2 linked regions of the Roseobacter denitrificans OCh 114 genome follow. The protein of the gene in region 2 interacts with the protein of the main gene of each other region in a pairwise test. Links are inferred from orthologs where the notes say so. Each region holds a gene or a part of one and is shown on either strand. Other genes may lie near its edges.

What was found.
Region 1: the proteins of ligA (region 2) and leuS interact in binary tests that used the Escherichia coli proteins (3 or more experiments, as listed by UniProt). The link is inferred for Roseobacter denitrificans OCh 114 from one-to-one orthologs.

Annotation. Positions count from the first base shown.
Region 1 is NC_008209.1:41,702-57,073, reverse strand. What follows is about bases 7,568-10,661. They hold leuS (leucine--tRNA ligase), read right to left. Parts: upstream 10,341-10,661; coding sequence 7,794-10,340; downstream 7,568-7,793. Other genes in these bases: RD1_RS00215 (DUF3576 domain-containing protein), read right to left, coding at 10,454-10,661; lptE (LPS assembly lipoprotein LptE), read right to left, coding at 7,568-7,807. Also shown: RD1_RS00260 (FtsZ-binding protein FzlA), read left to right, coding at 1-5; tRNA epoxyqueuosine(34) reductase QueG, read left to right, coding at 18-1,061; RD1_RS00250 (hydantoinase/oxoprolinase N-terminal domain-containing protein), read left to right, coding at 1,126-3,129; RD1_RS00245 (mechanosensitive ion channel family protein), read left to right, coding at 3,233-4,567; RD1_RS00240 (TIGR03862 family flavoprotein), read left to right, coding at 4,564-5,748; RD1_RS00235 (glutathione S-transferase family protein), read right to left, coding at 5,727-6,311; holA (DNA polymerase III subunit delta), read right to left, coding at 6,330-7,331; more of lptE, read right to left, coding at 7,328-7,567; more of RD1_RS00215, read right to left, coding at 10,662-10,945; RD1_RS00210 (porin), read left to right, coding at 11,193-12,155; RD1_RS00205 (YggS family pyridoxal phosphate-dependent enzyme), read left to right, coding at 12,257-12,910; RD1_RS00200 (L,D-transpeptidase family protein), read right to left, coding at 12,918-13,412; ribA (GTP cyclohydrolase II), read right to left, coding at 13,409-14,497; RD1_RS00190 (response regulator transcription factor), read left to right, coding at 14,660-15,346.
Region 2 is NC_008209.1:2,475,643-2,490,904, reverse strand. The notes cover bases 3,736-6,719. They hold ligA (NAD-dependent DNA ligase LigA), read right to left. Parts: upstream 6,295-6,719; coding sequence 4,177-6,294; downstream 3,736-4,176. Other genes in these bases: ctrA (response regulator transcription factor CtrA), read right to left, coding at 6,422-6,719; recG (ATP-dependent DNA helicase RecG), read right to left, coding at 3,736-4,180. Also shown: RD1_RS12000 (iron-sulfur cluster assembly scaffold protein), read left to right, coding at 1-235; RD1_RS11995 (methyl-accepting chemotaxis protein), read left to right, coding at 326-1,705; RD1_RS21390 (hypothetical protein), read right to left, coding at 1,877-1,999; more of recG, read right to left, coding at 2,090-3,735; more of ctrA, read right to left, coding at 6,720-7,141; RD1_RS11970 (DUF1153 domain-containing protein), read right to left, coding at 7,241-7,519; tRNA 2-thiouridine(34) synthase MnmA, read left to right, coding at 7,643-8,785; lpxB (lipid-A-disaccharide synthase), read right to left, coding at 8,849-9,949; RD1_RS11955 (LpxI family protein), read right to left, coding at 10,006-10,797; lpxA (acyl-ACP--UDP-N-acetylglucosamine O-acyltransferase), read right to left, coding at 10,797-11,579; 3-hydroxyacyl-ACP dehydratase FabZ, read right to left, coding at 11,586-12,044; RD1_RS11940 (OmpH family outer membrane protein), read right to left, coding at 12,125-12,685; outer membrane protein assembly factor BamA, read right to left, coding at 12,692-15,052; RD1_RS21385 (hypothetical protein), read right to left, coding at 15,188-15,262. UniProt on the Escherichia coli protein: DNA ligase that catalyzes the formation of phosphodiester linkages between 5'-phosphoryl and 3'-hydroxyl groups in double-stranded DNA using NAD as a coenzyme and as the energy source for the reaction.

The sequences.
Region 1 (15,372 bases), 2.4 Mb from region 2 along the record:
TCTGATTTGCGGATCGCATGAGCGGCCTCAAGGAAAAGCTCGTCGCGCGCGCTTTGGAAGAGGGGTTCATCGCCTGCAGGATATGCCGACCGGATGCGGTGCCCGATGTGGCCGCGCGGCTCAAAGCGTTTGTGGATGCGGGCCATCACGGTCAGATGACGTGGATGGCGGATCGGATACATTGGCGCGGGGACCCGACGCAGCTTTGGCCGCAGGCGCGCTCTGTGATCATGCTGGCCGAGAGCTATGGCCCTGAACACGACCCGATGGCGGTGCTGCAGCAGCCCGAGCGCGGGGCCATTTCGGTCTACGCGCAGGGGCGCGATTATCACGATGTGGTCAAGAAACGGCTCAAACGGCTGGCGCGCTGGCTGATGGCTGAGGCCGCCGATGCTGACCTGCAGGTCAAGGTCTTTGTCGATACGGCCCCGGTGCCGGAAAAGGCGCTGGGTCAGGCGGCGGGTCTGGGCTGGCAGGGCAAACACACGAACCTGCTCAGCCGGGAGTGGGGCAATTGGGCATTTCTGGGCGCGGTGTTTACCACGCTGGATATTGCGCCGGACGCGCCGGAGGTTGATCATTGCGGATCGTGTCGCGCCTGTCTTGATGTCTGCCCGACGGATGCTTTTCCCGCGCCCTACCAGTTGGATGCGCGCCGCTGCATTTCCTATCTGACGATTGAGCACAAAGGACCCGTTCCGACCGATTTGCGCCCGCTGTTGGGCAACCGGATTTATGGCTGTGATGATTGTCTGGCGGTCTGTCCGTGGAACAAATTTGCCACCACTGCGCGCGACATGCGGCTGTCGGCGCGGCCCGAACTGACGGCACCCCGATTGGCCGACCTCGCCGCACTTGATGATGCGGCGTTTCGTGCGCTGTTTTCGGGGTCTGCGGTCAAGCGCATCGGGCGCAACCGTTTCGTGCGCAATGTGCTTTATGCGATTGGTAATTCGGGTGAGGCGTCTTTGCGCCAGACCGCGTCTGAGTTGATGGATGATCCGGATGATGCCGTGGCGGATGCGGCGCGCTGGGCGGTGGCGCAACTGGGTAGGAAGTGACGCAAACAGGCGGGACCGCGCGTTTTGTTTTGTTAGATCGAACCCGGTAACAGGAGAAGAATGCATGCCGATCTTGCTGGGTGTGGACACGGGCGGCACCTATACGGATGCGGTTTTGATCCGTGATGAAAAAGAGGTCATCGCCACGGCGAAATCCCTGACCACGCGGCACGATCTGGCCGAGGGCATTGGCGCCGCCGTGCGGGCGGTATTGCGTGACGGGGCGGTTGCTCCCGCTGATGTGTCCATGGCCTCACTGTCGACCACGCTGGCCACCAATGCGCTGGTGGAGGGGCAGGGCGGGCGGATCGCTTTGATTCTGATCGGCTTTCAGGAACGTGATCTGGACACTCATGGCCTGCGTGACGCGCTGAAAGGCGACCCGGTGCTGATCTGTTCGGGCGGGCATGATCATGCGGGGGCTGAGGTGGCTGCGCTTGATCTGGAGCAGGTCCGCCAGTTTCTGAGGGGGCAGGCAAAAGACGTAAGCGCTTTTGCCGTCGCGGCGCAATTTGCAACGCGCAACCCGGCGCATGAACTTGAGGTTGCCGCGCTGATAGGAGAGGTGACGGGGCGGCCTGTTTCCGCGTCGCATGCGTTATCTGCCAAGCTGAACGGGCCGAAACGGGCGATGACGGCGCTGCTGAATGCGCGGCTTGTGGGGATGATTGACCGGCTGATCGGGCGGGCGGAAGATATGCTGCGCGCCCTTGGCATCACGGCGCCGATGATGGTGGTGCGCGGGGATGGCGCGCTGATTTCGGCCCTACAGGCGCGGCACCATCCGATTGAGACGATCCTGAGTGGTCCGGCGGCGTCACTGGTGGGCGCGCGGTGGCTGACGGGTGCGCAGGATGCGCTGGTCAGTGATATTGGCGGGACGACGACGGATATCGCGCTGCTCCGGAACGGTCGCCCGGCGATTGACCCGGCGGGGGCGCGGGTCGGTCCCTATCGTACGATGGTCGAAGCGGTGGCCATGCGCACCACAGGCCTTGGCGGGGACAGCGCGGTCGAGATGGTGTCAGGGGGATTGGCGCGCGCGATCACGCTGGGGCCGCGCCGGGTCATTCCGGTGTCGCTGATGGCGCATCACGCGCCCGAGGTCGTGCATGCTGCCCTGGACGCTGCCCTGCGCGCCGCAGCACCGGGCGAGCATGACGCGCGGTTTGTGCAAGCTGTGCGGGGGCAATCCACCGAGGGGCTGGGCGCGCGGGAAACAACGCTGCTGGATCGGATCGGCACGGGCATCCACCCCTTGGGCGCGGTTCTGCGCGCCCGCCTTGAGCACAGCGCGCTCAACAGGTTGGTGGAACGCGGCCTTGTGCAATTGGGCGGTGTCACCCCGTCGGATGCGAGCCATGTGCTGGGGACGCTGGCGGATTGGGATGCCGAGGCCGCACGCAAGGCGTTGGTTTTGCTGGCGCGGCGACGCTCCGGCGCGGGTGAGATGCTGGCGCGAACGGCGCAGGACATGGCGCAGATGATCGTGGATCAACTCACGCAGCAGACGGTTACGGCGCTGCTGGAGGCCGCCTTTGCCGAAGAGAATGCGGATTTCGGCGGCGCAGCGGGCGATCTGGCGCGCCATGGGCTGATGCAGGCGGGGTTGCGCGCGCATCGCGGTCTGCTGCGGTTTGATGCGGCACTTGATGTGCCGATTGTGGGGCTTGGGGCGTCGGCGCAAACCTATTATCCGGCGGTCGGGCGCGCTGTGCGGTCCGAAATGGTCTTGCCCGCACACGCAGGGGTGGCGAATGCGATCGGTGCAGTGGTCGGGCGCGTGACAATGCGCCGGGCAGGCAGTGTGACCGCGCCATCCGATGGCATGTTTCGCGTTCATTTTGACAGCGGGCCGCAGGATTTCACCGATTGCGATGCCGCTCTGGTGGCGCTTGAGGCGTGGCTGACCGAACGCGCGCGCGCCGATGCCGCGCAGGCGGGGGCGGCTGATATTCAGATAAGCGTGACGCGCGACATAAAAACGGCCGGGGTTGAGGCGCGAGAGGTCTTTGTCGAGGCGATGATTACCGTCGAAGCCGCGGGCCGCCCACGGGTGGCTGTCTGACGCTGCCCTGCGGCGGCCCCCGGTCAGACATTTACCTTGCCCTGAAGGGCACAGGCAGGCACACAGCAAGGCGGATGAGTGGATTTATAAAGAGGAGGCGGCTGTGGAGTTTGACCTCACCGGGCAGCCGGAAATTGTGCAGCTTGCGGCGGGCTATGCGTTGCAGATATGGGAGATCGCGAAGTCATGGGCGCTGAGCCCGGCGGCATGGTCGCAGTTTGCCTTGTTGGTGCTTGCCTATGTGCTGGCGGTGATTGCTGCGGCACGGCTGCGCGGAACGCTGACGCGGTTGCTGACCCCGGCGGCGGAGGCGGAGTCGATCATCGCGCGGTCCCGGCGCACGGTTTTGATGTTTCTGCCGTTGCTGTTGCCGCTGCTGGCCTATGTGTTCACTGCGGTTGGGGAAAGTGTCGTTCGGTCGATTTTCGACAGTGGCGCGGTAATCGCCTTTGGCAAACGTGTGTTCCTGTTTCTGGCCGTGCGCACGCTGGTGCGGGACATCATTTCGGACCCGTTGCTGAAGCTGCTGGGGAAATATGTGCTGATCCCCATCGCTGCGATCTATGCGCTGGGTCTGCTGGATGCGGTGAGTGCCAAGCTGACCGAGACGACCATAAGCCTCGGCAACATCTCGTTCTCGGTGATGAGCCTGATCCGGGGGCTGATCGCGGGCAGCGTGTTGTTCTGGCTCGGCGGGTGGTCGAACCGACAGAGTGCGCAATTCATCGAAAGCCAGCAGGACATGCGCCCGTCGCTGCGCCAGTTGATCGCCAAGGTGGTGGAGTTTTCGATCTTTGGCATCGCGTTTTTGCTGTTGATGAACATCATGGGCATCAACCTCAGCACGCTGGCATTTATCGGGGGCGCGGTCGGTGTGGGCCTCGGGTTCGGGCTGCAAAAGATCGCCTCGAACTTTATCTCCGGTGTGATCCTGCTGATCGAAGGGCAGGCCACGGTTGGGGATTATGTGGAACTGGATGGCGGCGAATCCGGTCGCATTGTGAAAATGACCGCGCGCGCGGCGATTCTGGAAACCTTTGACGGGCGCTGGATCGTGGTGCCGAACGAGGATTTCATCACCACTCGGGTCGTGAATTATTCCGACAGCGGATCGGCCAACCGCTATGAGGCCCCGTTTTCCGTCAGCTATGATACGGACATCAACCGGGTGCCCGCGCTGATCGAGGCGGCAGTGGCCACGCACCCCGGTGTGCTGAATGAACCTTACCCGCCCGATTGCGAGTTGCGTGGGTTTGGTGACAGCGGCATTGATTTCGCGGTTGAATTCTGGGTCAACGGCTTTGACGACGGGCCGAACAAATTCACGTCGGACGTGCTTTTCCTGATCTGGAATACGCTCAAGGAGAATGACATCGAAATCCCCTATCCGCAGCGTGTGGTGGAGATCAAGGGCGGCGTGCCGGACCTCGCATCGTGAGCACAGCACTGGTGATCGGGGCGGGCCCCGCCGGTTTGATGGCGGCCGAAACCCTCAGCGCGGCGGGGCATCGCGTGATCATCTGTGACGCGAAACCCTCGGTGGGGCGCAAGTTTCTGATGGCGGGCAAATCGGGTCTGAACCTCACGAAGGACGAAGCCTTTGCCCCGTTCATGCGGCATTATTTCGAGGCTGAAGCGCCTTTGCGCCCGATGATCGCGCGCTTTGATGCGCAGGCGGTGCAGGATTGGGCGCGCGGGCTTGGTCAGGATTTGTTCACAGGCTCAACGGGCCGGGTGTTTCCCAAGGCGATGAAGGCATCACCGCTGTTGCGCGCGTGGCTGGCGCGTCTGGATGCAGCGGGGGTTGAGCGTCGCACCGGCTGGCGCTGGCTGGGCTGGGATCAGGAAGCAGCGCTTTTTGAGACACCCGCTGGAGCGCAAAAATTGACAGCGGATGTTACCGTGCTGGCCACGGGCGGTGCAAGCTGGGCGCGGCTGGGGTCGGACGGCGCATGGGCTGATGCGGTTGGGGCGCAGGGCTGCGCGCTGACCCCCTTTGCGCCGTCGAATGCGGCGGTGTCGATCCGGTGGAGCGATCACATGGCTCCGCATTTCGGTGTGGCGCTGAAATCGGTCGCATGGCAGGCCGGGAGCATGTCCTCCCGCGGGGAGGCGGCGATCACGCAAACCGGGCTGGAGGGTGGCGGGGTTTACAGCCTTACGCCGGCCTTGCGCGCGGGCGCGCCTTTGTTCGTGGATCTTGCACCGGATCGCACCGCCGAAAAGCTGGCAGCGGAACTGGCCGGCAAGTCGGGCAAGCTGCGGCTGGCGCATTGGCTGCGCAACACCCTGCGCCTGTCGCCTGCCAAGATCGCCTTCTTCTTCGAGATGACGGCGGCGGGACGTCCGTCGCGCGAGGCCTGGGTCGCAACGCTCAAGAAACTGGCCGTTCGCTACGATGGCCTCAGACCGATGGATGAGGCGATCTCAACCGCTGGCGGTGTGCCTTTTGCGGCGATGGATGATCGTCTGATGCTGAAATCGCGCCCCGGTGTGTTCTGTGCGGGGGAAATGATCGACTGGGAAGCACCGACGGGCGGCTACCTGATAACCGCATGTCTTGCGACCGGGCGCTGGGCGGGACGCGGGGCGGTGGATTACCTCGCAGCCGCCGCCTGAAACGCAGGCCGTTGGCGCAGGTTTTTGCCATAGGCGAATAGTCTGTCATCCACGCGCGGGAATCCGGCACCGACAGCCCAGTTCAGGCAGTGACAGGCCAGAATGTCCGGAACCGTCAGCTGATCACCCATCAGAAACGGCCCATCAAGTTTTGCGGCCAGCTGATCAGCGGATGCGCTGAACTCTGCCTTGAGGGAGTCCTTGACCGCTGGCATGCGCTGTTCCTGCGGCAACACGAAGCTGTGCTTTGCTGCGGCCCAGAGGATCGCGTCGAATTCATCCAACAGCCAGAAGGTCATCGCATCCTGCCGCGCCCGCGCAATTGTGCCTGCCGGTGCGGTGAGTTTGCCGTGTTTATCCGCCAGATAGGTAAGGATGGCCATCGAATCGGTCAGCACCTCCGTGCCGTCCAGCAGCGCGGGCACCTTGCCGGATGGGTTATATGTGCGCGCCGCGTCGGAGCGGGGTGCGGCGTCGATGTGATTATAAGCCTCGCCCAGTTCTTCGAGCATCCACAGGACGCGCATGGCGCGGGATTTGACGGGGCCGATGACCGTATACATGTGCGTTTCCTTTCGCGGTTATCGAGGCGCCAGCATGGCAAGGCGGATAAAGGCGCGTTCGACCAGCGCCATGCCCGGCGCATGTTGCCCGGCAGAGCGCAGTTGCAGGTCTGTATCCATCAGGACGGTGAGCGCGGTTTCCAGTTTGGCCGCGCCCCATTTGCGCGACTGTGCCAGCATGCGATCCCGGTTGGGGCCAAATATCGTCGGCCTGCCGGATGTATCACAGGCCGCCCGGTGCAGGGCGCGGAAATGGCGCATCGCCCCGATACACAGGCCGACCGGATTGGCCCCCTGCGCGATCAGTTTCTGCATCATCGGGCCGATTTCATGGGCGCGCGCCTCGGCAACCACCATCAGGACATCATCCACATCCGCCTCGGTCGAGGTTGGCGCGCAGGCCGCGATGTCCTGCAGGGAGATCGGGGCCGGGTCGTGCAATTTGTAGAGCGCGAGTTTTTCGATGGTCTGGCGAAAATCACCCGGGTCAATGGCCTGCGCCAGATCGCTGAGGGCGGCCATCACGTCACCTGTCGGCAGGGCGAGGCCGGTTTCAGCCAGCGTCGTTTCGATTTCCGCGCGTGTGGGCGGGTTGTCGTAAATTCCGGCGGCATAGGCGTTCGGATGGGCCTCAAAGGCCTTGCGCAGTTTCGAGGTTGGTTTCAGCGCCCCGGCGGTCACAATGATCTGCGCATCCCCGGGCTGCCAATCGGCGAGGGCGGTCAGGATTGCGGGGGCCGTGTTTTCGTTGGCCTCTTGCACGAAGGCGGCGCGCGGGCCGGGGAAGAACCCCACGGCCTTGACAGCATCCAGCAAAAGCGCCGGGTCCTTGCGCAGATCACCGCCGTTCAGACGCGTCAGGCGCATTTCTTCCTCGGCCTCCTTGCCCAAAAGCGCGGCCAGCAATTGCTGGCGTTTCAGGGCCACGCGCATGGCGTCCGCGCCGTAAATCAGAATGCCGGTCTTGTCCGGGTCAGGGCGCGCGAAGTAGGAAACAGCATCGCGGGTGGAGAGTTTCATGTCAGATCGGTGCTCAGCAAGCGGACGACAATCTGGTCTGCGAGCAGGGACATCAGCCGCTCGCGGGCATCCCGTTCGGCGGCCAGCGTCGCGACGGTCGTGCCTGTCGCCGAGGAGCCGGTGAAGTTATCGACGGAGCCCGACGTGACAACCCGACCCGTCGCCTGTTCGACCAGAACGTAGTTCGCCGTGCCGACGATGTTGTAGCGGTTGATGTTGCTGTTTCGGTTCACCGCCAGCGCTTCGCGTTTGGAGTCAACTGCCAGCGTCAGTTTGTAAGTGGGTTGTGCGGCGCGGCCCAGACGCTCTTCGAGGCGGCGCACGACAAGGTATCCGTCCACGTCATTGGGGTCACTGACCTCAACCGCGTTTTGCAGCGCGCTGCCGGTGCTGCCGGTTCCATAGACCGGCGCAAAGCCGCAGGCCCCCAGAGCGAGGGGCAGGAAAAGCAGGCTGCGGCGGCTATACGACGACATTCACAATCCGTCCCGGTACGACGATGATCTTTTTCGGGGTGGCCCCATTCAGGGAGCGTATCACAGCCGGGTCCGCAAGGGCGATTTTTTCAACTTCTTCCTTGCTTAAATCAGCGGATATGACGATTTCGGCGCGCCGCTTGCCGTTGATCTGAACCGGCAGCGTGACGGTATCGGAGACCAGCATCGCCTCGTCCGCCCTGGGCCAGGGCGCGGTTGTCACCAGCCCGTCGCCGCCCTGATGCGCCCAGATGTCTTCGGCCAGGTGCGGCGTCATCGGGGACATCAGTTGCGCCAGTGTCATGATGGCAGTGCGTTGTGCGCCGTAGCCTGCCTTGGATTTCTGCAGCTTGGCGGTGAAGGCGTAGAGCTTGGCAATGGCCGCGTTGAACCCGAAGGATTCGATGCCCATCGTCACATCATGGATACAGACATGCATCGCACGCAGCAGGTCCTCATCCCCTTGCCCGGCGGCGTCTTTGTCCATTTTGCCGATGCGTTCGCTCAGGGTCCAGACCCGGGTCAGGTGTTTGAAGGCGGCCTCGGCGCCTGATGCCGTCCATTCCACATCCCGTTCGGGCGGGCTGTCGGAGAGGACAAACCAGCGGGCGGTATCCGCGCCATAGCTTGCGATGATGCCCAGCGGATCAACCACGTTTTTCTTGGATTTCGACATTTTGGCCGAAGGGATGATTTCCACCTCGGTGCCATCCGCCAGTCTGCCATCCGTGACATCTTCGGGCAGATGATAGACCGGGCGACCGTTTGCGTCGCGGGTCTGGTAGATTTCATGCGTGACCATGCCTTGGGTGAACAGCGCGTCGAAAGGTTCGATCGCGCTTTGGGGCAGGTGGCCGGTCATCTGCATGGCGCGGGCAAAGAATCGTGAATAGAGCAGGTGCAGGATCGCGTGTTCGATGCCGCCGATATATTGATCGACATTCATCCAGTATTGCGCGTCTTCCATGACGGTCGGCGTCTCGGCACGCGGCGCGGTGAAGCGGGCAAAATACCATGAGCTGTCGACAAAGGTGTCCATCGTGTCGGTTTCACGCTGCGCCGGTTTTCCGCAGGCGGGGCAGGGTGTGTCGCGCCACGTGGGGTGGCGGTTCAGCGGGTTGCCGGGGGTGTCAAAGCTGACGTCATAGGGCAGTTCGATGGGCAGGTTTTCTTTCTTTTCCGGCACCACGCCGCAATCGTCGCAATGCACCACCGGGATCGGGCAGCCCCAATAGCGCTGGCGGCTCAGACCCCAGTCGCGCAGGCGGTATTTTGTGACGCCCTGACCGATGCCGTTGCTTTCGCAAAAGTCGATGGCGGCATCAATCGCCTCTAGTCCCGTCTGGAATTCCGCCCCGGCAAAGCCTCTGTTATAGAACACTTTTTCGGTTTTTGCCGGCACGAAGGCTTCGCTCAGTACCTCATCGGCGTCCTGTGACGGCAGGAAGGTCGAGATAATGGGCAGGTCGTATTTGGTTGCGAACTCGAAATCGCGCTGATCATGTGCGGGGCAGCCGAAAATCGCCCCGGTGCCATAATCCATCAGGATGAAATTCGCGATGTAAACGGGCAGTTCAGCAGCCGTGTCAAAGGGGTGGCGCACCCGGAGGCCGGTATCAAAACCCAGCTTTTCAGCGGTTTCGATGGCTTCTTCGGTGGTGCCGCCCTTGCGGCATTCGGCACAGAAGGCCGCTACATTGTCGTTATCGCGTTCGAGAAGTTTGGCGAGCGGATGATCCGGGGAGATGCCGACAAAGGAGGCACCCAGCAGCGTGTCGGGCCGGGTTGTGTAGACTTCGATCCGGTCATGGCCGTCGGGTCCGTCAATCGTCGAAAAGGCAAATTGCAGCCCGCGCGACTTGCCGATCCAGTTTTCCTGCATCAGGCGGACTTTGGCCGGCCAGTTTTCCAATGTGTCCAGCGCGCTCAGCAACTCTTCGGAATGATCCGAAATCTTGAAGAACCACTGGGTGAGTTCCCGCCGCTCAACCAAGGCACCAGAGCGCCAGCCGCGCCCCTGCTCGACCTGTTCATTGGCCAGAACGGTCATATCCACTGGGTCCCAGTTGACGATTGCGTTCTTGCGATAGACCAGCCCCGCCTCCAGAAAATCGAGGAACAGCGCCTGCTGCTGGCCATAATACTCCGGATCGCAGGTGGCAAATTCGCGCGACCAGTCGATGGACAGGCCCAACGGCTTCATCTGGTCGCGCATGTCCTTGATGTTGCCATAGGTCCAGTCCTTGGGATGCCCGCCAATGGCCATGGCGGCGTTTTCCGCAGGCATGCCAAAGGCGTCCCAGCCCATGGGATGCAGCACATTATGCCCGGTCGCCAGCTTATAGCGCGCGATGACGTCGCCCATGGTGTAGTTGCGCACATGTCCCATATGGATGCGCCCGGACGGGTAGGGGAACATCTCCAGCACGTAGTACTTGGGTTTGTCTGCGGAGCGGATGGCTTTGAAAACTTCGTTTTCGCGCCATGCCTTTTGCCAGCGTGCTTCGATTTCGGCTGGGGTGTAACGCGTCATGACGGCGTCCTTCTTGACGTGAGAGCGCCGGGAACCGTCATCTGTGCGGAGCCCGGCGCCGGGAATTGGATCGGGCCTGTGCTGCGTTTCATCGTTGCAACGTGCAGTCCCGGTTAGAGCGCATCATCCGCAATGCGCAGCTGGCGCGCCCGGCTAAGGATGGCGTTTTCGACCGCCTGAACGGCAGGCGCGCTGGCAGGCCCGTTGCGTGTCTGCAGCGACACATTCAGGGAGCGCGCGTCAAGTGCGGGATCATCAATCAGAATGGTCGCGCGATAGGCCCGCCCGCTGCCCGGCGGTGTGCCGAAACCGGTAATGATGACCCCGGTGAACGGATCAACCGACTCAACGGGCAGGAAATTCAGCACTTCGAGTGATGCGGCCCAAAGGTATTTGTTCACTGCGACGGTCTGTTCCCCACCGCCAGCACGAAACGCATCCCAGATCGTGGTGCCGGACGATCGGTTTCTATCGCGTTGGCTGGTGAAGTTGTCGCCCGCTTGAGGACCGATAACGGCATTCGAGGGAGTCGCGACGCCGCAGCCTGACAGCGCGGCGGCCACGGCCATGCCCGTAATTATCTGTGTGACCCATATCTTCTGCATCGAAAATCCGCCTCGATAGACCTTTTACAACGGCTTACTTCACTTGCCGGGGTGCCGCAAGCGGCAGGCATCAAATGGGTCCTCTGAAGGGGCCTGATGGGGGTGTGGCAATCCAGCACCAGCTTTTTGGAAACTCGGAGACTTTTTTTGTCTTGGCTTGAGATTGGCGGGGTCGTGCGACATTACGATGAACACGTCCGGGATGCACAAACGCCCCAGACACTATCTAACCCTGAGGGATTGAGACATGAAAAAGATTCTTATGGCATCCACGATGCTTGTCGCGACAGCCGGAATGGCCGCCGCCGACATCACGTTCGACGGCTTCGGTCGCTTCGGTATCGTTTACAACGACGGCGCTGACGATGCAGGCGATCGCAGCGACACACAGCTGGACCAGCGTTTCCGCCTGAACGTTGTTGGTACAACTGAAACAGACGGCGGCGTCGAGTTCCGCGCACGTCTGCGTTTGGAATCCAACGACAACGGCGACGGTCAAGGTTCCGGCGGCGGCAACGTCGTAGAAGCGCCTGAATTTGGCGTACGCGCCGGCGGCTTCAACGTGTTCCTTGGCAACACATCCGACCTGATCGACTCCGGCGACGTTGTTGATTACTACGGTAACGGCATCGGCCTTACAGACTTTGCTGAAACATCCAGCAACTTCGTAACCGGTAGCATCATCAGCGGCATCAACGGTGGCGACGAGATCGATCCAACGATCAAAACCAGCTACACCGTTGGCGATTTCACATTCGGTGCGTCTTATTCTGACAACGCGCTGGACTCAGCAACAGAAGAGTACCAGATCGGTGCCGGCTACAAATTCGGCAACTTCGGTGTCGGTGCTGCCTTTGGTAACGTTGATGGCGGTGACTTCGACGATACGGACTTCTGGGCGTTGTCCTTCAACGGCGACCTCGGCTCCTTCGCATTCTCGCTGCTTGCAGCCGATAGCGATGATCAAGACTCCGTAGCGCTTGGTGCATCCGTTGCCGTACCAGTCGGTGCAGCAACAGACGTTCGTTTCGTTGTATCCGATAACGGCCTCGACAGCGACGACTCGTTCGCAGCGACCAAAGGTGACGACACTGCATACGCCGTCGGCTTCCGTCACAGCCTCGGTGGCGGTGTACGCCTCCAAGGTGGTATCGGTGAAAACAGCCTCGGCGATACCGTTGGTGACTTGGGTGTGATCTTCAACTTCTAAGTTGAAAGTAACATCGTGAATTTGGGGCGGTCCTTTGGGTCCGCCCCTTTTCTTTTGGACAACGGGTTTATGTTGTCCATGCAGAGTAGACGAGAGACATGATGAGCCTGAGTGACATTTCACAACGTATCGAAAAAGCGGTGGCGCAGGCGGGGCGCGACAGGGGGTCGGTCAAGCTGATTGCCGTGTCCAAAGTGCAGCCGAATGAGCGGGTGGAAGCGGTGCTGAAAGAGGGCCACCGCTGCTTTGGTGAAAACCGGGTGCAGGAAGCGGCAGGCAAATGGCCCGCGTTTCGCGATGACCATGACGGCGTTGATCTGCACCTCATCGGCCCCTTGCAGACTAACAAGGCGCGACAGGCCTTTGATCTGTTTCAATCCATTCATACCCTCGACCGGCCCAAGCTTGCCAAGACCTGTGCCCGGCTCGCGCAGGAAATAGGGCACTGCCCGGAGCTGTTCGTTCAGGTCAACACCGGGGAAGAGCCGCAGAAAGCAGGTGTTGCGCCGTCCGACGCCGACGCATTTATCGCGGAGTGTCGCGCGCTCGACCTGCCCGTCAGGGGCTTGATGTGCATTCCGCCAATTGACGAAGAGGCGTCGCTGCATTTCGCCTTGCTGGCCAAGATTGCGGAGCGCAACGGCCTTGCGGGTCTGAGCATGGGCATGAGTGACGATTTCGAAAAGGCGATTTCCTTTGGGGCCACGCATATCCGCGTCGGGTCGGCGATCTTCGGGGCGCGCGTTCCGGCGTGACCGGGGGTTACGGTACAATCAGCCGTGTCTGAAGCGTGATCCGCGGGGCGATGCGGCGCAAGTTCCCGCGCGACAGGGCAATACACCCTTCGGTCGGGAACCCGGGGCGGCGAAACTGATGCATGAAGATCGCAGAACCACGTCCTTTGACTGCGTAGGGCCAGTTCCAGTCGGTCAGCAGCACAAGATCGTACAGGGGATCCGCGCGGCGCAGTTTTTCGTGGCTGTGCGAGTAGGGTGCACGTACCATCATGTTGTAATCTTCATGCCCCGGATCATCTGACCACAGATCATTCAGCCCGATGGGCAAGGCCCAGTCTGCGGGTTTTGCAATCCGGTCCGGGCGGTACAACATGCCGACAATCCGGTGAATGCCCGTGGGGGTGGCCCCGTCCCCTTCTTTCTTGCGCCGGGTGATGCCGGTTTTCCCGATGCTGCAGGGAAAGAGCTGCCCCTGAAACCGCAGGCCCCGAGGCGTGACAACCATATCATCCGGCTTCATTTCAGATGGCCCGATTTGGCGACTTTCGTCGCGAGATAGGCGTGATTATGCGCGTTCTCGCCCACATGAAGCGGCACACGTTCGGTCACGTCGATGCCGTTTTCGCACATCATGGCGACCTTGCGCGGGTTGTTCGTCAGCAGCCGCGCCTTGGAAAACCCCATGGATTTCAGGATTGCGGCGCCGAGGCGAAAGTCGCGTTCGTCATCCTCAAACCCGAGCCGGTGGTTGGCTTCGACCGTGTCAAACCCTTGATCCTGCAAGGAATATGCCCGCATTTTATTGGCCAGACCAATGCCGCGCCCTTCCTGGTTCATATACAGAAGCACGCCGTTCCCCTCCGCTCCCATCTGCGCGAGGGCGGCGCGCAACTGTGGACCGCAGTCGCATTTGAGCGATCCCATCAGATCCCCGGTGAAACAGGCGGAATGCAGCCTTGTCAGCAGCGGGGCGGCGCGATCCGGCCTGCCGATTTCAATGGCGTAATGCTCTTCACCGCCGTCTTCGGGCCGGAACACATGCAATCGCCCGGCCTCTGATACCTCCATCGGCAGGCGCGCGCTGATCACCGCGTGCAAGGGGCTTGAGGCATCCAGCATCGCCTGTCCGCTTTGCGCCGCGAGACACACGAGGTTATGCGCCTGCGCAAAGGCCGGCGCATTGTCCACCGGGGCGCAGACAACCGCTGGCAACAAGCGCGCGGCTTTCGCCAGTTGAATGGCAAAGCGGTGCGTTTCGGCGTCCCCACCGCGCGCGCAGGCCAGAGGCCCTTTCATCGGGTTCATCAGATCACCCGCCGGGTCCGCGACCCCGTTCACCCAGGCCAGTGTCGCATCGGGGGACAGTTTCACCCGGGCCAGATCGCCATCATAGGCGGCCGCCTTGAGCGTCGCGGCGCGGCGTGCGGTAATGACCAGAACCGCATCTTGCGACAGGGCCATCACATCACCCAGCCGCGCGGCATTGAGCGTTTCCACCGGGGCTGCAAGCAGTGGCGTCGCGCCGTCAATCACGACGGGTACGCCCATCCGCAGGTCCGCGCGCGCGCGGGCTATCAATTCATTTTGGTCGGGTGAGAAGCTCATGATGTTACAATGCCTGACATTTCATGCCTCGATCTAGGGTAATTCGGACGGAATTGAAACATTTGGACGGCTTTGTAACACGAGGCCGTGAGGCGGTTGCGCATAAGCTTGTGAGATCGCTGTGAAATGCACAAGTCTTAGGAAGTGAAACGGAGGCGTCAGATGGCACAGTTAAAGAAAATCCTGTTGGTGGATGATGATGATGATCTGCGAGATGCGCTGAGCGAACAGTTGATCATGACCGAAGACTTTGATGTCTTTGAGGCGGCGAATGGTGCGGATGCGATGGTGCGGGCCAAGGAGGCGTTGTATGACTTGGTGATCCTTGACGTGGGACTGCCGGATACGGACGGTCGCGAATTATGCCGTTTGATGCGCAAACAGGGCGTGAAAAGCCCGATCCTGATGTTGACCGGGCACGACAGCGATGCCGATACGATTCTGGGGCTGGATGCAGGCGCGAATGATTATGTCAGCAAACCCTTCAAGTTTCCGGTGCTTCTGGCACGGATTCGTGCCCAGCTCAGACAGCACGAGCAGTCCGAAGACGCGGTGTTCCAGCTTGGACCCTATACGTTCAAGCCCGCGATGAAGACGCTGATCACCGAAGATGAAAAGAAAATCCGCCTGACGGAAAAGGAAACCAATATTCTGAAGTTCCTCTACCGCTCGACCGAAGGTGTTGTGGCACGCGATGTGCTTTTGCACGAGGTCTGGGGGTATAACGCCGGGGTCACGACACATACGTTGGAGACGCATATTTACCGCCTGCGTCAGAAAATCGAACCCGATCCTTCGAATGCACGGCTGCTTGTGACAGAATCCGGTGGATACAGACTAATGGCGTAAGAGATTTCTTACCGTTTTTGATATGA
Region 2 (15,262 bases):
AGCGGCTGTGACCGGCGCGGCAGTCATGGGCCGCACCCTTGCCGAGATGACACAGGCGCGCGATGCGTTGCGGGCCATGCTGAAAGAGGGCGGCCCGGTGCCACAAGCGCCGTTTGATGGTTTCGAGGTGCTCGAGCCTGCGCGCGAGTACAAGAACCGCCATGCCTCCATCCTGTTGTGCATCGAGGCGACATGCGAGGCGATGGCGCAAATTGCGCAATCAGATTGTGCGTGAACCTCGGTTATGGTTAGCACTTTTTAAGGAAAATCCTGCCAAAACCTCACCACAGCCCTATTGTGAGGTCCTATGCAAGTCCCCCAACATTTGTCTGCACAAACTGATGTTAATCGCCTTTCATCCGCCGCCGCCGCTCTCGGATATGAGATCGTAGACATCGCCGGTTTTCTTGATCTGGTTGAGGCCCACGCCCATGCCCAGACCAGCGGGCTGAAGATCGTCACCGCACGGGCGCGGGACATGTCGGCGGCCAACGCAGATGTGCGCGAAGCCGTGCAAGCGATGGCCGAACAGACTGAAACGACCGTTACTGATGTGGTCGCTTCTGCCGAGATGGTACGCCAGACCGGTGAAAAATCACGTGCGGTCGCAGGGTGGGTTCAGCAGGTATCAAGCCGAACACAAGATGTGGCCGATACCCTGGATGCGGTGAAGCGGAACAACCAGCAAATCGCCAGTATCGCAACGCAGGTAAATACGCTTGCCATCAATGCCAAGATCGAAGCGGCGCGTGCCGGCGAATCCGGGCGCGGTTTCGCGGTCGTGGCAGAGGCAATCAACGAGTTGTCACGCCAGACGCGCGGTGCCGCCGTGCAAATCACGGAGAATGTCGAAACGCTCACTGACTGGATTTTCACATTGGGTCAGGAGGCAAACGGCATCGCCGAACAGGCGTCCGATGTTCTGGAAGCCACCGGGGACACTGACGCCGCTCTGGGGCGCGTCGAAGCCTCGGTTTCGGCGGCCGATACGCAGGCAAAGCGCATTTCCGAACAGGCACACCGAGTGGACAGGGCGATTTCGGAGTTTACACCAGCTCTGGCCGAGATCGAAAGCGCTGTGAAGGATACGACCTCCGGCGTTGAAGAGACCCATGTCCGTATCCTCAACTTGATTGACACATCGGAAACAATTGTACAGTCGACCGCCTTGCTGGGAAATGAAACTGCGGATGCCCGTTTCATCCATGAGGTCACCAGACTGGCCGGCGAAGTGGCTTCGCAAATGGAAACCGCGCTGAGCCGGGGTGAGATCTCCATGTCCCGCCTGTTCGACCGAAGTTACCGCCCCATACCGGACACGAATCCCGAGCAGTTCATGACCGAATCGACGCGGCTTATGGATCAGATCATGCCGGCCATTCAGGAACCGGCATTGGGCTTTGACCCGAAAATCGTATTCTGCGCCGCGGTCGACGTGAACGGGTATCTGCCCTCACATAACAAGAAATTCTCCCAGCCACAGACGAATGATCCGGTTTGGAACACGGCCAATTGCCGCAACCGTCGCATTTTTGATGACCGGGTAGGTCTGAAGGCGGGCCGCAATACTGAACCCTTCCTTTTGCAGGTTTATCGCCGCGACATGGGTGGTGGCGCATTCAAAATGATGAAAGACCTTTCTGCTCCGATTTTTGTACAGGGTCGTCATTGGGGCGGGCTCAGGCTTGCCTATAGTTTCGAATAAAAAAATGCCGCGCACCCTGCGGGCGGCGGCATAGTTAAGCATTCTCATGTGGGGATCGGGCCAGCTGCCAAAACGAACCTAGTGAGATGTGAAACAGGCAGTGGTCATCTCAGGACACCTGATTGGGGAAGAGGTGTGACAGCCTTAACGACATGGGAATGCAGGCAGAAATCAGATAAACGTGGGAAGATGAAGCGCGACAATCAGCATCACAACCAAGGCGCTGAGGCCGAGCGCGTCCTGCACCAGCGTTCCCTGTGATTGCAGTGCGATTTTTTTCAGTTGAGTAAACATCTTGCCTCCGCCTCTCGTATGTTGCCTATTTGTTCTCATTTTATTTACGGTCTGTAAAGAACTTTTTAAGAACATTTGGGAGCAAAAGTGTTAACCCACTGTAATCAAACGGATTGATTCATCTTTGCGCAGGAGCCACAAAAGCATGCGGGCGGCCTGCCCTCTTGGCGTCGCAAGGCCCGGATCATCCGCAAGCAGCTTGCGCGCGTCCGACTGTGCGATCTGCATCAACCCGGCCTGTCGCTCCAGATCCGCTATCCAGAACCGCGGCAGCCCCGATTGCGCCGTGCCGATGACGTCACCTGCACCGCGCATCTTCAGGTCAGTTTCAGCGATCATAAACCCGTCTTCCGTTTCACGCAGCACCTCCAGCCGCCGCTGACCGCTTTCTGAAAGAGGCGGTTGGTACAAAAGCAAACAGGTCGATGCCGCCGTGCCGCGCCCGACCCTCCCTCTGAGTTGATGCAACTGTGCAAGCCCAAAAAACTCTGCCCGCTCAATCACCATGATCGTCGCATTCGGCACGTTCACGCCCACTTCGATGACAGTCGTGGCAACCAACACCTTGGTTTGGCCCGACTCAAAGCCCGCCATCGCGGCATCTTTCTCCGCCGCCGGCATCTGTCCGTGCACAAGACCCACTACGCCTTCGCCAAGTGCCGCACGCAACTTCTTGAACCGGTCCTCGGCCGCCGTCAGGTCGACCACTTCACTTTCTTCCACCAGCGGACACACCCAATAGCATTGACGCCCGCCCTCTACCACGGCGCACAGGCGCGACACGACCTCCTCCATACGATCAACGCTCACGAGCGCGGTCTTGATCGGCATCCGGCCCGGCGGTTTCTCATCCAATACAGACACATCCATGTCCCCGAATTGCGCCAATGCCAAGGATCGCGGGATCGGTGTCGCGGTCATAACCAGAACATCAACCGCTGCGCCCTTTTGCCCAAGCGCCATCCTTTGCTGGACACCAAAACGGTGTTGCTCATCAATCACCGCCAGCCGCAGATCACTGAATGTCACGCCCTTTTGGAAAACAGCATGGGTGCCAACCAAAACCCCGATGTTGCCATTTGCGAGGTCCTCCAGTTTTGCAGTACGCTCTTTCCCCGTGTCCCGCCCGGTCAATATATCCAGCCTGACGCCAACATGCTCGGCCATGGGTTTCAGGCTTTGCAGGTGTTGACGCGCCAGAATTTCCGTTGGGGCCATCAAAACCCCCTGCCCGCCTCCTTCAACCGCGCGCAGCAGGGCCAAAAACGCAACAAGCGTTTTGCCAGCACCCACGTCCCCTTGAAGCAGACGGTTCATGCGGACCGCTTCCGCCATATCACGGTTCACATCCGCGATGGCACGTTGCTGCGCTCCGGTCAGCGGATAGGGCAAGGATTCAATCAATCGCATTTGCAAATCGCCCGTGCCATGGGTCGCGCGGCCTTTCTTCTGACGTTCTGTCAAACGCGCAAGGGCAAGCGTCATTTGATGTGCAAACATTTCATCGTAGGCCAGACGCTCGCGCGCGGCGGCAGTGATCGAGATATCCTGAGGCGCCTGAGGTCGATGTGCAAGGGTAAAAGCCTCCCTGACATCAGGCCACCCGGCCTTGCGTATCTGGCCGGGATCGATCCATTCGGTCAAATCAGGGAGCAGTTTCAATGCCGCCCGCGTGGCCTTGAACATCACCTTTTGCGTGATCCCGGAGGTCAAGGGGTACACAGGTTCAAAAGGCGGGATCGTGTCGACCTCGGTCTCTGACAAGATGTAGTCGGGATGCACCATCTGGTACACCCCGTCAAAACGCTCCAACTTGCCCGATACGACCCGGCGACTGCCCTGCGGCAAGATACGTGCGAGGTAGTCGCCCCGCGCATGGAAGAAAACCAGTTGAAACGCAGCTTCCGCGTCGACAACAGAAATACGGTAGGCCGCTCCCTTTGTGCGGGGTGGCCGATGCGCGCCGATGGTGACCGCAACGGTTGTTATCGTCGGGCAATCAAGCCCTTCAATCGTATTGCGGTGTCGCCGGTCGAGGACGTTTATCGGCAAGGTGAAAAGCAGATCCCGCGGCGCATGAACGCCCAGACCGGCAAAATTCGCAGCTGTTTTGGGTCCAACTCCGTCAAGGGTTTCAAGAGATGAAAACAGGCCAAACAGAGCTTCCGGACGACCGCTCATAAGCCCTCGATAAGTGCCAGCCAGCCGTCTTCGTCGAGGGTTTGAACACCGAGTTCGGCGGCTTTCTTGGCCTTTGAACCTGCGCCGGGTCCTGCAACAAGGAAGTCGGTTTTGGCTGACACGGAACCGGCAACCCTTGCCCCAAGGCTTTCGGCCCGTGATTTGGCTTCCGCGCGGGTCATTTTGCTCAGCGTGCCCGTAAACACCACGGTCTTTCCCGCCACCGGGCTGCCGTCCGTCACGACAGCTTCTGACGGCTGCACGTCCAATTGGGCCACGAGGCGGTCGATGGATGCACGTTCGGCCGCTTGGCCCATCGCATGAATGACCGATTGCGCCATGACCGTCCCGACACCGTCGATGCTGAGCAGGTCATCCCATGCCTCGCCGTCCTTGTCTTGCGCGGCCAGCATCGATTTCTCGAAGGCATCAAAGGTAGAATAGTGTTGCGCGATCAGATTGGACGCCGCTTCGCCCACATGGCGAATCCCAAGGGCGAAAATGAGCCGCGCCAAAGGAATCTGTCGCTTGTCATCAATGGCATCGAAGAGGTTGTTTGCCGATTTCTCCCCCCAGCCATCACGGTTTTTCAATTGCTGAATGCCGGATCCGAATCGGTCGCGCAGCGTGAAGATGTCAGCCGGTTCCGATATCCAACCATCTTTGTAAAACTGCTCGATCTGCTTGGCACCCAGACCGTCTATGTCGAATGCCGCGCGTGATACGAAATGCTTGAGCCGTTCCACCGCCTGCGCCGGGCAAATCAAGCCTCCGGTGCATCTGCGCACCGCATCGCCTGCCTCGCGCAGCGCGTCACTGCCACATTCCGGACAGGTTGCCGGAAAGACATATGGGATTGCATCCGCAGGTCGCTTTTTAAGGTCAACGTCAGCCACTTTCGGAATGACGTCCCCCGCACGGTACACCTGCACAAAATCACCCACGCGGATATCCTTGCCACCGCGGATAACATCGCCCTTATTGTCGCGCCCTGCGATGTAGTCTTCGTTGTGCAGCGTGGCATTTGACACGACGACACCGCCGACAGTGACAGGTTTCAAGCGCGCGACCGGGGATAACGCACCGGTGCGACCGACCTGAATGTCGATACCCTGCAACTCGGTCCAGGCAAGCTCAGCAGGAAATTTATGTGCGATGGCCCATCTGGGCGTGGTGGAGCGAAAGCCCAGCCGACGTTGCAAGTCCAGATCATCCACTTTGTAGACGACCCCATCAATGTCATAATCCAAGGAGGCGCGGCGCTCTTCGATGCGGCGGTATTGCGCCAGCAACTCTTCTGGTCCATTGCATTTTTCGGTCAAGTCATTCGTTTGAAACCCAAAGCTTTGCAGGCGTTCGATCGACTGCATTTGCGTCTTCCCCAAAGGCTCGGAGAGTGTTCCCCAGGCATATGCAAAAAACCTGAGCGGTCTGCTCTGGGTGATACGCGCGTCAAGCTGGCGCAAGGACCCGGCCGCTGCATTCCGGGGATTTGCAAACAGTTTTGCGCCTGCCGAAGCTTGCCTGGCATTCAACGCTTCGAAATCGGCGTGAGACATATAGACTTCACCACGAACTTCGAGAACATCGGGGGCATTTGAGATCTGTTCGGGGATATCCGGTATTGTTCGCGCGTTTTCGGTGACGTTTTCACCAATCGCCCCATCGCCACGGGTGGCGGCCTGAACGAGAGTACCATTTTCATATCTGAGAGACAGTGATAGGCCATCAATCTTTGGCTCTGATGTGAAGCTCAACGCCTCTATATCGCTCAACCCAAGGTGTTTGCGAATGCGCTGAACGAAATCTGAAACATCTGCCTCGTCAAAGGCATTGGCCAGTGACAGCATGGCGATCGAATGAACCACCTTGGAAAAACCGGCTGACGGCGCTGCGCCGACGCGATCGGTCGGGCTGTCGGCGCGTTTCAGGTGGGGAAAGCGTTCTTCAATCGCAAGGTTGCGACGCTTGTATGCGTCAAAATCAGCGTCAGATATAATCGGTGCGTCGTTTGCGTGATACGCGGTATTCGCCTGATCCAGAAGATCTGCGAGCTTGGACAGCTCTTTCTTCGCCGCTTTTTCGGTCAGACTGTCAAGGGGGGCGAAATCCATGGGACCTGTTCGATTGCCATTTGCTCACACGTAGTTAGGCATAGGTCGCACAGAGGTCCAGTTGTTTTGCGAAATGACTGATCTGACAAAACAGACGCGAAATTGCTGTCGCGCCTGTCGGTATTGTTCAGGCCCCTACAGCCAGTCGTTGCGTGTCATCAATCTGCGAGGGTTCAGGGTCTCGCAGGACATAACCGCGCCCCCAGACAGTCTCGATGTAGTTTTCACCATTTGTGGCATTGCTCAGCTTTTTGCGCAGCTTGCAGATGAAAACATCAATGATCTTGAGTTCCGGTTCATCCATGCCGCCATAAAGGTGGTTGAGGAACATTTCCTTGGTCAGCGTCGTACCTTTGCGCAGCGACAACAACTCCAGCATCTGGTATTCCTTGCCGGTCAGATGCACTGTCTTGTTGTCTACACTGACGGTTTTGGCGTCCAGGTTTACCGAGATCAGCCCAGTCTCGATCACCGATTGGGAATGCCCTTTCGAGCGGCGAATAATGGCATGGATGCGCGCCACGAGTTCCTCGCGGTGGAACGGTTTGGTGAGGTAGTCATCCGCGCCGAACCCGAAACCCTTGATCTTGTTTTCGGTATCATCGGCGCCCGACAGAATCAGGATCGGGGTCTCGATGCGCGCAAGGCGCAACTGACGCAGAACCTCGTGACCATTCATATCGGGCAAATCAAGGTCCAGCAGGATCAGGTCGTAGTCATACAACTTGGCAAGATCGATCCCCTCTTCTCCCAGGTCTGTTGCATATACATTCAGATTTGCATGGGTCAGCATCAACTCGACACTCTTCGACGTTGTGGGGTCATCTTCCACGAGCAGTACGCGCATATTAATCTCCGCAAAGGCCTATCATTTTATCTTCGCGTTAACCGTGAACTTAAAAGGTTAACTGCACGTTACCGTGATACCAAAAACTAGCTTATCAACTTAAGGTTGTCTATATTTTTGTAAAGTTGTTGCTTTCAGAGCATCTTCACCATGTTCAGAGACCGCTTTCACCCACTCATGGAATTCATCTTCACTGATCCGGTAGCGCGACAGTGCCTCTTTCTGGGGAATCAGCCCATAGGCCACCCCGCGCACAACAGCCGCTTTACGTGAGGCCACCCACCGCCTTGTGGTCACTGGTGGCAGATCCGCTTGAGTCATGACTGTTCCATCCGCAAGGGTGACGGAGCGCGGACCATCGACTTTCTTGAGATACATACACTTACCTATATTCAACTCGTTTGCCACAGCTTGACGAATTCACCTTAAAGACCGATGAAGCGCGCTCTTGAGAGTAATTAGGATTTTCCTATATTCCCTCGTATATCCCGGAGACGACATATGCCCCTCGACCCATCGCCGACGCTAAATTCGCTTGGCTTTGCCAAACCACCCGCTGAAACGCGCGTGGTCGTGGCCATGTCAGGGGGTGTGGACAGTTCTGTCGTGGCTGCAATGCTGGCAGAAGAAGGTTATGATGTGGTGGGCGTCACCCTGCAGCTTTATGATCACGGCGCAGCGCTTGCCAAGAAAGGTGCGTGCTGTGCGGGGCTCGATATCCATGACGCGCGGCGTGTCTCCGAGAAAATGGGCTTTCCGCACTACGTTCTGGATTATGAAAACATCTTCAAGGACGCGGTGATCGACGAATTCGCAGAGAGCTATCTCGGCGGTGCGACGCCGGTTCCCTGCATCCGCTGTAATGAACGCGTCAAATTCAAGGATCTGCTGGAAACCGCCAAGGACCTTGATGCGGACTGCATGGCGACTGGACACTATATTCAACGCAAATCGGGCCCATACGGCGCCGAACTTCATTCAGCCGCGGATGCAAACCGCGACCAGAGCTATTTCCTGTTTTCGACAACCCCGGAACAACTCGCCTTTTTGAGGTTTCCGCTGGGCCACCTGCCCTCGAAAGAAGACACGCGTGCGCTCGCCGAAAAATATGGGCTCAGCGTGGCCAACAAACCCGACAGTCAGGATATCTGTTTCGTACCAGACGGGGATTACGCGAGCGTCATCCGAAAACTGCGCCCCGAAGCAGCGGCACCGGGCGATATCGTGGATACCGATGGTCGCGTTCTGGCGCGACATGACGGTGTGGTCAACTACACCATCGGCCAGCGGCGCGGCTTGGGCATCGGCGGGCTTGCCACACCGCTTTACGTGATCAAACTCGACGCAGAGGCGCGCCAGGTCGTCGTGGGCCCCAAATCCATGCTCTCCACACGCACCGTGCCCGTGCGCGAAATCAACTGGCTTGGCGATGAACCCTTCCAATCCCGGGATGCATGGCACCTCGCCGTTAAGGTGCGCTCCACGCGCCCGCCGACCGACGCCATCATCCGCCCGATCAGCGACACCGAAGCAACCGTCGAACTGACCTCACCCGAAGAAGGCATTTCCCCGGGCCAGGCCTGCGTCTTCTATGACACGGACAGCAGCCGGATCTACGGCGGCGGATGGATTCACAAGGGATGAACCGGCGCCAATCCCGCCCGTGAGGGCGGCTCAGATCGTGTCACGCGCAGCGTGTCCTTGGGATTACACCCCCGCTCGATGAAGGATCGCGCGGGCGGCCCGCAGCCCGGGTGCCTCCCCCCGATGACCCAACCGCTCCATGGTAATCTGCATGGCCTCCACCTGATCAGACGGGGTTTTCAGCACATCTATCAAAGCCTGTCCGATAGCAGAACTCTCACAGTCCGGACCAAGAAATTCAGGCACGAAACGCGTGTCCGATACCAGATTGACCAAGGTCACCGTATCCACCAAAGCCATCGCGCGGATCAGCCTGTAGCTGAGCCAATGCATGCGGTAGGCCACGACCATCGGCGTGCGTGACGCGGCCAGTTCCAGCGACACGGTACCCGAGGCCGCAAGGGCAATATCGGCAGCACGAAACGCGGCACTTTTCGCACAAGCTGCATCTTCTGAGGCCATGTCGCGAGGATCAATCACAACCGGCGCCACCGGCCACTGTGCGACGGCTTCCTTGACCTGCTGCGCCACGGGTCTGGCGGCGGGCACGACCACTTTCAGTCCCGGGTGCCGCGCCAGAACGGGTGAGATCGCACCCCCGAAAACATCCGCCAGACGCGCAACCTCCCCCCGCCTTGAGCCAGGCAAAACCATCAAAAGCGGCGCGGATCCGATGTCATGCTCTGCCCGGAACGCTTCCGCCTCATCTTGTGTCGCGACAGGTTCGGCGACCACCGGATGGCCCACGAAATCACACGCCATGCCATGAGGTGTGAAATAGGCAGGTTCGAATGGAAACAACGCCAACAGGTGATCAACAAATTTCGATATCTTGGCCGCGCGGCCGGGCCGCCACGCCCAGACGGTCGGGGCCACATAATGCACCGTCCGGATGCTGCTGGATTTTTTCACCAGCTTGGCCACCCGAAAACAAAAATCAGGCGAATCTATGGTGATAAGCACGTCTGGGTTACTCGCGATCACCGCCTGCGCCGTCTCACGTATGCGCGCTTTCAAGGCGCGGTATTTTGGCAAAACCTCTGTAATCCCCATCACGCTAAGCTCATCCATGGGAAAGCGGCTTTCCAGCCCCTGGGCCTGCATCAAGGGTCCGCCGACACCATCAAATGCGATTCCCGGCGACAGCGTTTTGAGCCCAACCATCAACGCACCGCCCAGCTTGTCCCCTGACGGCTCGCCCGCGATGATAAACGCCCGTTTCACGCGCTTGCGCGCGACCACAGGACCAGCCCTGTCTTGTTCGCGCCCGCAATGGTGGCTTCGGGATCAAGCAAGATCATCGCCCCGGCTTGGATCACGATGCCCGCCAGACCCGCCGCCCCGGCAGCCTCCACGGTGTCAGGGCCAATGGCAGGCAAATCCGCGCGCATATCCTGTCCGGTTTTGGGCGCTTTGACCAGAACCGCGCGCGCGCGGCGCACAGCGGTCGGAAGGGTCGCCAACAGATGATCCGTGCCACCAATGGTCTCGATGCCCCAGACAAGACCCTGCCCGACGACGCAGCCCTGCCCCACATCCACCGGTGACAAGGCCTGCAAAACGTCATCCGCCCGCGCGATGTCCGCCTGCATCTGCGTATCAGGCTGCGCCTCGCTCAGGACCCCTTCCGGGGCCAGAATATCAGGTGCAAGCACATGGGCGGCTGCAATCTCAAAGCCCTGCTGCTCAAACAACGCCATCACGGCGCGCAGGGCTGCATCATCCCCCGCCCCCATGGCTTGCATCAATGTCGGCACAAGCGGTACAGTGGCACCGTCAAGCGCCGCCGGATCAAAGGGTGGACGCTCAATCGCGCCACAAAAACAAACGGATGTTACGCCGCGCTCCTTCAGCTGCGCGATGAAGGAACCGAGATGCTCCAGACGAAAGGTGATATCCGCGTCAAGCCCCTCTGGGGCGAAACCCTCCAGCACACAGACCAGCGGGCGTGCGGTCTGTGCCGCTGCCACCCGCGCCGGAAGCCCCCCGCGTCCTGTGATCAGCGCCAGCATCAGCGTGGCGTCAGGAAATGACGGTCACTGTCGGATGTGATGAATTCGACAATCTCACGTACATAGTCACTGGATGTTTCTTCCTTGAGGCGCTGCGCGCGGCTCTGAAAGGTGCCCTCTCCCTGCGCCAGCATCTGAAAGGCGGCGCGCAGGGCCGTGATATCTGCCCGCTCCACGCCGCGACGTTTCAGACCGACAAGGTTCAGACCATCCAGTTCACCCCGTGGACCCTGCACCAGACCATAGGGAATCACGTCATTGGTCACCATGCTGACCGCCCCGATGATCGCCCCGCGGCCAATGCGCACAAATTGATGCACGCCGGACAATCCGCCGACGATCACATCATCCTCAAGGATGCAATGCCCGGCAATGGCGACCGAATTGACCAGAATAACGCGGTTCCCGATCACAGCATCATGGGCCACGTGACACCCTGCCATGAACAGCCCGTCATCGCCAATGCGCGTCACCCCACCGCCGCCTTCTGTGCCGCAATTGATGGTGACATGTTCACGAATACGGTTGCGCTGGCCAATCACCAGCCGGGTCGCCTCACCCTTGAATTTCAGATCCTGCGGGATTTCACCGACGACGGCAAAGGGAAAAACGACCGTATCATCCCCGATGGAGGTCCGCCCCGTGACCACGACGTGGCTTTTCAGTTCCACCCCCGCGGCCAGCGTGACCTGCGCACCCACCACACAAAACGGGCCGACCCTTGCGCTCGGGTCGATCTGCGCGCCGGGGTCGATGACAGCACTGGGGTGAATGTTGCCCATCAACGATCAGCCCATGTCCATCATGGCGGTAAACTCGACTTCGGCGGCCATCTCGCCCTCAACCGATGCGACACCGCCAAAGCGCCAGACTTTGCCGCCGGGTTTGCCACGCAGGGTGTTCAGCCGCATCTCAAGCACATCACCGGGGATGACCTTGCGACGGAACTTCGCCTTGTCGATTGCCATGAAATACACTTTCATTTCCTTATCCGCCATTTCCAGCGTCACACCGACCATGACCGCAGCCGTTTGTGCCATGGCTTCCACGATCGTAACGCCCGGCATGATGGGCATTCCCGGGAAATGGCCCTGAAAATGCGGCTCATTCATGGTGACATTCTTGATGCCGAGGGCGGATGTGGTGCCGTCGATTTCCACCACCTTGTCGACAAGCAGAAAGGGATAGCGATGAGGTAGGATACGCTGGATCAGTTGAATATCCGCGCTGGTCTGGCTGGTCGACATCTCGGAGGTCCTTTAGTCTTCAAGGGCTTGGCGACCTGACTACCAACTCCCACGTCCCGGAGCAAGGTTGACCACTTCGCTTATTGCGGCTCGGGGGCGAATTCCACGCCGTTCAGCACCACGTTGAGCCGGTTGATCGCGATCTGCGTGATGTCCACGGCGTTCGAGCTGATAAAAATAGACCGCCTCTCCAGAACCACGGCGGCACCGGCCTCGCGCATCAATTGTTCCAGCACCGGGGCCGCTGCGTTCAGAAACATCACGCGCCGGTTTTCCAACTCGCTGTTCAACTCGCGGTTCTTTGCCTCTTGCGTGCGCCGGGTTTCCTGCACCTTCTGGTCAAAAGCATCAGCGAGGGCCCTGAACTCGGTTGGCGTCATCGTTGCGCGCAACTCGGTCAACTCCCTTTCCTCAGCTTCCAGGGCATCTTCGATGCGCCTGTTTTCAGCAGCCAAAGCGGCGCCAAGGGCCTCAAACTCTTCGATTGTCTGCTGCCCGAAACGGCTGTCTTCAAACAACATATCGGAATCGATGGTCAGGATGGGGCTTTCAACCGGCGCCCGCACCAGCGGCTGGCCCTGCGCAGAAAATGCACAGACCGCCGCAAACGCCAAACCGTAAACAAGCGGGCGCAGGTGCATCACAAATCAGAAGGTTGTGTTGACGGTGACTTCGAAGGTCTGTTCGCGGTCAAAATCTTCCTTGCGGATCGCATCGGAAAAGTTGAACCGCAGCGGGCCAACAGGCGTTTCCCACAAAACGGACACGCCGATGACATGGCGGAACGACCCGCTCTCGCCGACGACCCTGCCGCCGCTCAGGTCAACGTCATTCAGATCCCACAGGTTGCCCACATCATAGAACAGGCCGCCCGTGATGCCATATTCCTCAGGCAGTCCGACGGGAAACTCCGCTTCAAAGCGCGCCGCAACAAAGAGGTTGCCGCCCAAGGGGTCTTCGTTGGATTCCGACAAATCGCGTGGGCCGATCCCGCCCGGCTCAAAGCCGCGGATCGTGTTCGTGGATAGCAGGAACCTGTCAACCGCCCGGTTGGCACCACTTTGATAGTTCAAGGCCCCGCCTTCGAGAGTGGCGCGCAACGTCACGTCTTCGTTGAATATTTTACGCTCACCCACAACTTTGGCGCTGGTACGGATAAAGGTGTTGTCCCCGCCGACACCCGCAAAATCCTGTCCGAACTCGAACAGATACCCGGCCGTCGGGTCCAGACCCGTCGTGCGTGAATCGTAGACATACCGGTACCCGATGGAGCTGTTGACGAGCTCACCCTCGTCAATATCGCGGCCAATGATCGGGCCATTATCAGAATCGCTACCGCGATCCTTCATTTCCGACTGGTCGTATTTGTAATTCAACTCAAGACGCGAGTTCGCCCCGACCGGAAAGCTGAGCGACGGTGTCAGCACCGCGCGATCTGTGTCGTATGTCACTGTTGAACTCGTGCTTTCCGAAACATCAAGCCGCAGCCCGAAGCCGACATCCCGCCCCAGAAATGCCGGTTCGAAAAAGTTGACCCGGTAAAGTTGATCATCTTCTGCCGTTGACAGCGTCAAACCGAGCCGCTGGCCCCGCCCAAGGAAGTTCCGTTCCGTGAACTGGATCGCAAAACCGATACCATCGTTGGTCGAAAAGGACGCACCAAAGGACAGTGACCCGGTCGGCTGCTCTTCGACATCGACATCCACGATCACCTGATCCGGTGAAGATCCCTCCCGCGCGTTCACCTCTGCCGCGGAAAAGAAGCCAAGCGCACGGATGCGTTCAGCGGATTCGCGGATTTCGCGGGGGTTGAAAGGGTCGCCCTCCACGCTGTTGAATTGCCGGCGGATCACCTGATCCAGCGTGGTGGTGTTGCCTTCGATATCAATCCGCTCGACAAACACTCTGGGACCGCGGGTCAGCACATATTCAACGTTGATCGTCAGATTGCGCTCGTCGCGCGTGATGCGCGGCTCGACCCGCATGAAATCCACGCCATCAATGATCGCTTGACGTTCCATTCTGGCAATGTCCGCCTCGATCAGCGTGGGCGAATAGACCACACCGCTGCGCGTTTTGACCGTCTCGCGGTATAGATCGCTGTCGGCTTCGGCCAGCTCGCTTGCGACGGTAATCTCGCCGACCCGGAATTGCTGACCCTCCTGCACATCGAATACAAGGAAGTAGCCATCGCGTTCTTCGGTCAACTCCGCGTTGACCGAATTGGTGCGAAAATCAACATAGCCCCGCGACAGGTAGAAATCGCGCAAAACCTGCCGGTCAAATTCGATCCGATCCTCAACCAGCGTGTCACTGCGCACAAAGGCGCGGAACAATCCCGCCTGTTTCGTTTCGAGGACCCGGCGCAGGCGTCTGTCGGAATAAACACGGTTTCCGGTAAAGCTCAGGCGTTCGATTTCGATATTGTCACCTTCGAAAATCTCGAAAATCAAATCAACCCGGTTGTCAGAGCGGCGGATGATCGTGGGTGTCACCCTGGCAGCGATGCGGCCCTCCGATGCATAGGCGTCGGCGATCAGCGCCGCGTCCCGTTCCGCCTGCGCCGGGTTGAAGACCCTGCGTTCATTGGAACCGATGGCGGCAGCCAGTGTTTCATCACCGATCCGGGCATTGCCTTCAAAGTTGATCCGGTTGATCGTCGGATACTCCACCACGGTGATGTTGAGTGCATTTCCCCGTGGCTCAAAATCAACACTTTCAAAAAGACCGGAGTCCTGCAGCCTCTGAAGGCCGGCATTCAGTTCACCGGCGGAAATGCTCTGACCGGGCACAATACCAGCCCGTGACAGGATCGCGGAATCCCCGATCCGCGCGTTCCCCTCGATGTTGACGGTGTTGATTGCGATCTGTTGCGCCAGTGCGACCCCGCTTGGCGCAATCCAAGTTGCTGATATCGCCAGACAAAAGGCCCCGGCCCGCAATGGTTTTATGAAAGTGCGGCGCGTCGCGCCCTGCACGCCTTGCGCGCCAGTTATGCCCGGTTTCATGATCTGCCTCGACCCTCAGAATTTTATTATATTCTGAGTACCGATTTTGGCCCCACTTGTCAAAACCATGTGGGTCCTAAATGCAAATCTACTAGATGGGGCGGAACCTGACAAAAGGGTCGCAGCCCCCGGTGATTACTGCACCAGCGTGGCCATCCAGGCCCCGATGCCCAGCGACAACGTCACAGTAGACACGTAAAGCGCCCTGTC